DNA from 2 places in the Mesorhizobium sp. ISC25 genome. Region 2 is predicted to be linked to the other one. Evidence: predicted binding sites of a transcription regulator. Region 2 holds the regulator's gene; the other holds the start of a gene.

Region 1 (3,421 bases), 2.3 Mb from region 2:
AATCGAGCGTGAGCAGTGCCCGGTTGCGGTCGCGGATGGCGAAATTCCGCAGCTTCAGGGCAAGTTCGCTCAGCCGCTGCGTGACGCCCAGCGGCTCCAGCGCTTTCAGCGTCTGAGCGTGGATGACGCCAGCCCGCGAGGTCTGAAGGCCCTCCCCAAGCCTGTCGATCAGAACATGGTCGACCCCGGCCTGGTGCAGCACGATGGACAGCGCCAAGCCGGTCGGGCCGGCGCCAATAATCAGGACTTCCGTTGTATCGGGCAACATTTTCTCTCTCCATTTGTCAACATATGTTGACTTTTAGCCGAAGCCATTGCATTTGTCAACGACCGTTGGCATATGCATTTTCATGACCGAGAATCAGTCGAAGAAACCCAGCAAGTCGGACCGCACCCGGGCTCAGATACTTGAGGCCGCGAGGCTCCTGTTCGCCGAACGCGGCTATGACGGCGCCTCGATCCGTGACGTCGCGGCCCATGCTTCGATCGATCCGGCCATGGTGATCCGCTATTTCCGCAGCAAGGACGAGTTGTTCGCCAGGGCGGCCGTCGTCGATCTGAAATTGCCCGCACTACGGGTGATCGACCGAACCGACATCGGCAAGACACTGATCAGGCGATTTCTCGAAATCTGGGAAGATCCGGCCAACGGTACCGGCATGGTAATTCTGCTGCGTTCGGCGACGTCGAACGAATTTGCCGCCGAAAAGTTGCGCGATGTATTTGCCAACCAGGTGAGGCCACTGGTTGCGGCGGTCGCTGATCCCGCCGATGCGGGCCGGCGGGCCGGGCTCATTTCCAGCCAGTTGCTGGGACTGGCGATGTGCCGGTACCTGCTGCGGCTTCCGCCGGTCGTCGCCCTGTCCCATGACGAAATCATCCAGAACGTCGGCCTCACATTGCAGCGTTATGCCGTCGGAGAGGACGTATCTTGAACAAGCCGTTCAGCGTGGTTGGCCGAGTGTGAGCCTCATGCAGCAACTGCGTCGACCCGATGGCCATGACGCCGCGTGTGCCGAACCAGTACACAAAGGTTAACGGCCGCTGCGCAACCTGTGCAAAGACTGCCCGGCAGCGTGTGGATTCTCGGTGGAAAAGCTGTTCACAACACAACATGTTGCGGTGAACAAACCAAGAAACTTCGACTATCTCTGATTCGTCGCCGATTCGTTCCGGCTTTGAGCGGAACGTTAACGGCGAGAGCTGAAAACACCCTCGAAATGATTAAAGCGCGTTAGGAAACATCAATAATTTCATAACGTTGTGCGAAGCGGATTGGCCGGCCACGATCATCACCGGCAAAGGTTAACCGCGGTGCTGGCTTGGATGCCGCCTGCATGAATCGGGCCAGTTTCCGTGATTCAGCATGTGGTGAGATTCGCCGGCAGAAAACCCAGATGTAGCCGTGAACAAACCCTGAATCAGCGCGAGTCAGTGATTCGTCGCTGATTCGTTCCAGACTCGTTCCAACTGTTAATCGGGAACAGATTTTCTGGCTTTGAAGGACCAATCGGCCCGCCCTCGGCACATTCCGCTTTCGCTTCGCGCCCGAAATCCCTATGTGTCGCCTGTCATACGCGGCCAATATGGGCGCGCTCCCGACAATGCGAGGCAGAGAGCCTTATTTCCAGGCCGATGAACATCCATCCGAAACACACTGAACCGCTGATCCTGTCGGGTCGAGACGTGACGGCCGTGCTCGGCCCGACCAACACCGGCAAGACCCATCTCGCCATCGAACGCATGGTGGCGCATGAAAGCGGCGTCATCGGCCTGCCGCTCAGGCTGCTTGCCCGCGAGGTCTATACGCGGGTCTGCGAGAAGGTCGGCGCCCACAAGGTTGCGCTCATCACCGGCGAGGAAAAGATCCAGCCGGCGGGCGCGAAATACTCGGTCTGCACCGTGGAAGCGATGCCGCGCGAGACCGACGCCGCCTTCGTGGCCATCGACGAGGTCCAGCTTGCCGGCGATCTCGAACGCGGCCACATCTTCACCGATCGCATCCTGCATCTGCGCGGTCGCCAGGAGACGCTGCTGCTGGGCGCGGCCACCATGCACGGCATCCTGCAGCGCCTGCTGCGGGGCGTGTCGGTGGTGACCCGGCCGCGGCTATCGCATCTTGCCTATGCCGGCTCGAAGAAGCTGACCCGCCTGCCGCGGCGCACCGCGATCGTCGCTTTCTCGGCCGACGAGGTCTATGCCATCGCCGAGCTGATCCGCCGCCAGCAGGGCGGTGCCGCCGTCGTGCTCGGCGCACTCAGCCCGCGCACCCGTAACGCCCAGGTGGCGCTGTTCCAGTCGGGCGACGTCGACTATCTCGTCGCCACCGACGCCATCGGCATGGGCCTCAACCTCGACCTCGACCATGTCGCCTTCGCCCAGAACCGTAAATTCGACGGCTACCAGTACCGCAACCTGACGGCGGCCGAGCTCGGCCAGATTGCCGGCCGTGCCGGCCGGCATTTGCGCGACGGCACCTTCGGCGTCACCGGCCAGGTCGATCCGCTGGATGAGGAACTGGTCAAGAACATCGAGGCGCATGATTTCGATCCGGTGAAGGTGCTGCAGTGGCGTACCGCGCATTTCGATTTCGCCAACCTCGATGCGCTGAAGCGCTCGATCGAGACCAACGCCCCGGTCGAGGGCCTGACGCGCGCACTGCCGGCCGTGGACGCGCAGGCGCTCGAACATCTGTCGCGCGACGAGGACATCCGGGCACTCACCACCGATGCCAGGCGCGTGGCGCTGCTGTGGGAAGCCTGCGCGCTGCCCGACTACAGGAAGATCGCGCCGGCCCAGCACGCCGACTTGATTGCTTCCATCTACATGGACCTTGCCAGGCACGGCCATGTCGACGAGAACTACATGGCCGAGCAGGTGCGCCGTGCCGACACCACCGAAGGCGACATCGACACGCTGTCGCATAGGATTGCCCAGATCCGCACATGGACCTTCGTTTCCAACCGGCCCGGCTGGCTGGCCGATCGGGCACACTGGCAGGAAAAGACGCGCGAAATCGAAGACAGATTGTCGGATGCGCTGCATGAGCGGTTGACGAAACGTTTTGTAGACCGCAGGACTTCCGTCCTCATGCGGCGCCTTAGAGAAAACACGATGCCTGAAGCCGAAATCAGCCCAACCGGAACCGTCCTCGTCGAGGGCCACCATGTCGGCGAGTTGCAGGGTTTCCGCTTCACCGCCGACCAGAGCGCCGGCGGCGAGGACGCCAAGGCGGTGCGGGCAGCGGCGCAGAAGGCGCTTGCCGCCGAGTTCGAGGCGCGGGCCGAGCGCTTCGGCGCCTCGGCCAATGGCGACATCGCGCTGGGTTCGGATGGCACGCTGCGCTGGATCGGCGCCCCGATCGGCACGTTGGTTGCCGGCGAAGACGCTTTGAAGCCGCGTCTCGTTCTGCTCGCCGACG
Region 2 (3,421 bases):
GTGCGCAGGATGTCCTCAAGCACTTCGACGGCCTGCCAGACATCGGCATAGCCGACATAGAGCGGGGTGAAGCCGAAGCGCATGGTCGATGGCGTGCGAAAATCGCCGATCACGCCACGTTCGATCAGCGCGCGCATGATCTGGTAGCCATGCTCATGCATGAATGAAATCTGGCTGCCGCGTTTTTCCCCGTCGCGCGTGCTTTCGAGCGTGAGCCCGTAAGTGCCGCACTTTGCCTCGACAAGCTCGATGAACAGATCGGCCAGCGCGATGCTCTTCTTGCGCACCGCCGTCATGTCGATATCGTTCCAGATGTCGAGCGCGCCCTTCAGCGTGCGCATCGACAGGATCGGCTGGGTGCCGCACAGAAACCGGCGGATGCCGGTGCCGGCCGCATAGCCTGGCTCGAAGGCGAAGGGCCGTGCATGGCCCCACCAGCCGGTGAGCGGCTGCTGGATGTCGGCAAGATGCCGCTCAGCCGCATAGATGAAGGCAGGCGCGCCCGGTCCGCCATTCAGATATTTGTAAGTGCAGCCAACGGCAAAATCGGCCTTTGCCTTGTCGAGCTCGACTGGCATCGCACCGGCGGTGTGGCAGAGATCCCAGACGATCATCGCCCCGGCTTCCTGGGCCCTGCGCGTCAGCGCCGGCATGTCGCGCAGTTCGCCCGACTTGTAGTTGACGTGGTTGACCAACACCACGGCGGTGCGTTCGTCGATCAGCTCCTCGATGCTCGGCGCGTCGACCCCCGAGAGGCGCAGCAGCGTATCTTTTCGCGTCGAAACCACACCCTCAGCCATGTAGAGGTCCGTCGGAAAACTATCGCCCTCGGCGACGATGACCTGCCGCTCCGGCCGCATAGCCATGGCGGCGTGCAGCAGCTTGTAGATGTTGACCGACGTCGTGTCGCAGACCACCGTCTGGCCGATCGCGGCACCGATCAGGCGCCCGAGCTGGTCGCCAAGTTCAAGCGGCATGTTGAACCAGCCGGCCGTGTTCCATGCGCGGATGAGATCATGCGACCATTCCTCGGTCGCGGCCTTGTACAGTTCATCGAAAGCGGCACGTGAAGCAGCTCCTAGCGAATTGCCGTCGAGATAGATCACTCCTTGCGGCAACACAAAACGGTCGCGCATCGCGCGCAGCGGATCTGCGCCATCCATCGCCTTTATGGCCGCGAGATCGGGAATTCCTGTCATGATTTGCCTGCTCCCCCAAAGATCCAACGCAACGCCGGACACGCATCGACTGTTCTTCCATTACCAGGTAGCGCGCAGCAAGGCTCCACCAGCGAGAAGCAGCCTGACCAGGCGGTGGAAACCAGGAGTTTAACCCGAGGTTGGCGTTTTGAGTTCGTTTCGTTCACGGTGCATTGACCAAACCATACAGTCGATACGGGTTCACTTCCGTGCCTTTTGCCGACCGACGGCCGATGCCAGTGGCGCATTCTAGGAAGCCAGAAGGGCGCAAACGACAGCAGAATCAAGGCGATGAGGCTCGCGGCGGGTGAAAATGCGGTACCCCGGTAGGGGACGTCGTTTGTTTCCCGAGCCTTAACGCATTCATTAAACTTTAAACAGTTGCGGAACACAACTGGAACAGATAGTGTTTGTTCTGGGTTTGTTTTTCTGATTCTGTTGGGGGTCGCTATGCTGACACGCAAACAACACGAACTGCTTATGTTCATCCACGAAAGGTTGAAGGAAAGCGGTATTCCGCCCTCCTTCGACGAGATGAAGGAAGCGCTCGACCTGGCTTCCAAATCGGGAATCCATCGGCTGATAACGGCGCTGGAGGAACGCGGCTTCATTCGCCGTTTGCCCAACCGGGCCCGTGCGCTGGAGGTGCTGCGCCTGCCTGACTCGATCGCCCCCGGCCTCAATGCGGCACGCAAGTTCTCGCCGAGTGTCATCCAGGGCAGTCTTGGGCAAGGTGCCCCTCGGCAGGGCAAGCCGACATCGTCGCGCGTCCCTGCAGCCGGCAATGACGACGATGTCGTCGCCGCCGTTTCGATCCCGGTGATGGGCCGCATCGCCGCCGGTGTGCCGATCGATGCCATCCAGCACCAGACGCATTCGATTTCGGTGCCGCCGGATATGATCATGGGCGGCGAGCATTATGCGCTCGAGGTCAAAGGCGATTCGATGATCGAGGCTGGCATTTTCGACGGCGACACGGTGATCATCCGCAATGCGGATACGGCGAGCCCCGGTGAGATCGTGGTGGCACTGGTCGACGAGGAGGAAGCGACGCTGAAGCGGTTCCGCCGCAAGGGCGCTTCGATCGCCCTGGAAGCCGCCAATCCGGCCTACGAGACGCGCATCTTCGGACCAGACCGGGTCAAAGTGCAAGGCAAGCTCGTCGGACTGATCCGCCGCTACTGAGCTCCGCCCTTGGCGCCGGCTTTGGGTTTGTCGGCCCTGCGGTATGGCGGCAGGCCTCGCGCCGCGCGTGAAAATTTCCGCTGCACGTGCCAGGGCCGGTATGATTTTTCGACGGCGAAACGGATTTCGGGGCGTGTTGCCGCTTGTGGATCGAAATAGATGGCCGCACTTCCCGCGCGCGCCAGTTGCCGTTTGGTGACGACGAGGACCAGCCGGTCGTAGTAGCAGGGATTATGGGCGGTGGCGTCGTCGATGACGATCAAGCTGGCAAAGGCGCAGGCTGGCCGTGCAGTATCGCGGTCCTTGGCTTGCGCGATGATCGCGCCGGATGGATGCCTGGCAAGGCAGAGGCCGTCCGTGCAAATGAACGGCATGCCCGGCGGTAGGTCGGCCGGATCGGCAATGTCGAATTGCGGATCGTTCTTTCCAGGTGTTTCCGGCGCGACGATAGCCTCTGATGTGAGCGCGCGTTTCCAGTTGTCGATGGTGAACTCATTCGGGTGTGCCCGGTTGACCGCGAGTTCACCGCTGCCGATCGGCAGCGCGACCAGCCGTGCGTCCTCCGAGATCAATACGTCGGGTACGCGCGTCTGGGTCGTCGTCAGCAAGCCGGCGAGCGCGAAAGGAAGTGCCGCGAGCCGCAACCAGGTCGTCGCCATGCTGGCAATGACGAGGGCGATCGTCACCAAAAGGACAGATCTCAGCGAAATCAGCCCGACCGCATCGATCGGCGAGCGCTCGGAGATCCACCCGGACAGGGCGATCATCGCCGTCAGCCCCTTGCCCATCACGTAGAGGAAAGGCCCATCCGCGCCGAACGGCATCGCCAGCGCACTGAGGACGGCGAAGGGCATGACGACCAGTGAGACGATAGGCATGATGGCCAGATTGGCGAACAGGCTGAGCGGCGCCACGCGCTGGAAATGCCATATGGCGAAAAGCGCCGTGGCGCTCCCTGCAATGATCGAGGTCATCGCCAGGCCGCCCATGCCCAGCAGGACCTTTCGAGTGGCAAAGCGTAGCGGCGACCGCCGCGG

The links. The regulator LexA, encoded in region 2, represses DNA repair genes until DNA is damaged. The targets are predictions, from matches to a motif close to TGTTCNNNNTGTGTTCNG.
Region 1: the regulator LexA is predicted to act here: its motif matches at 1,452-1,469, upstream of RQ479_RS26055 (helicase-related protein).

Annotation. Positions count from the first base shown of each region.
Region 1 is NZ_CP135441.1:5,320,689-5,324,109, reverse strand. Features, by position in the region: gene RQ479_RS26065 (FAD-dependent monooxygenase) at 1-268, opposite strand, end outside; gene RQ479_RS26060 (TetR/AcrR family transcriptional regulator) at 351-935, shown strand; gene RQ479_RS26055 (helicase-related protein) at 1,636-3,421, shown strand, end outside.
Region 2 is NZ_CP135441.1:1,141,177-1,144,597, reverse strand. Features, by position in the region: gene kynU (kynureninase) at 1-1,199, opposite strand, end outside; gene lexA (transcriptional repressor LexA) at 1,650-2,384, shown strand; gene RQ479_RS05600 (ComEC/Rec2 family competence protein) at 2,378-3,421, opposite strand, start outside.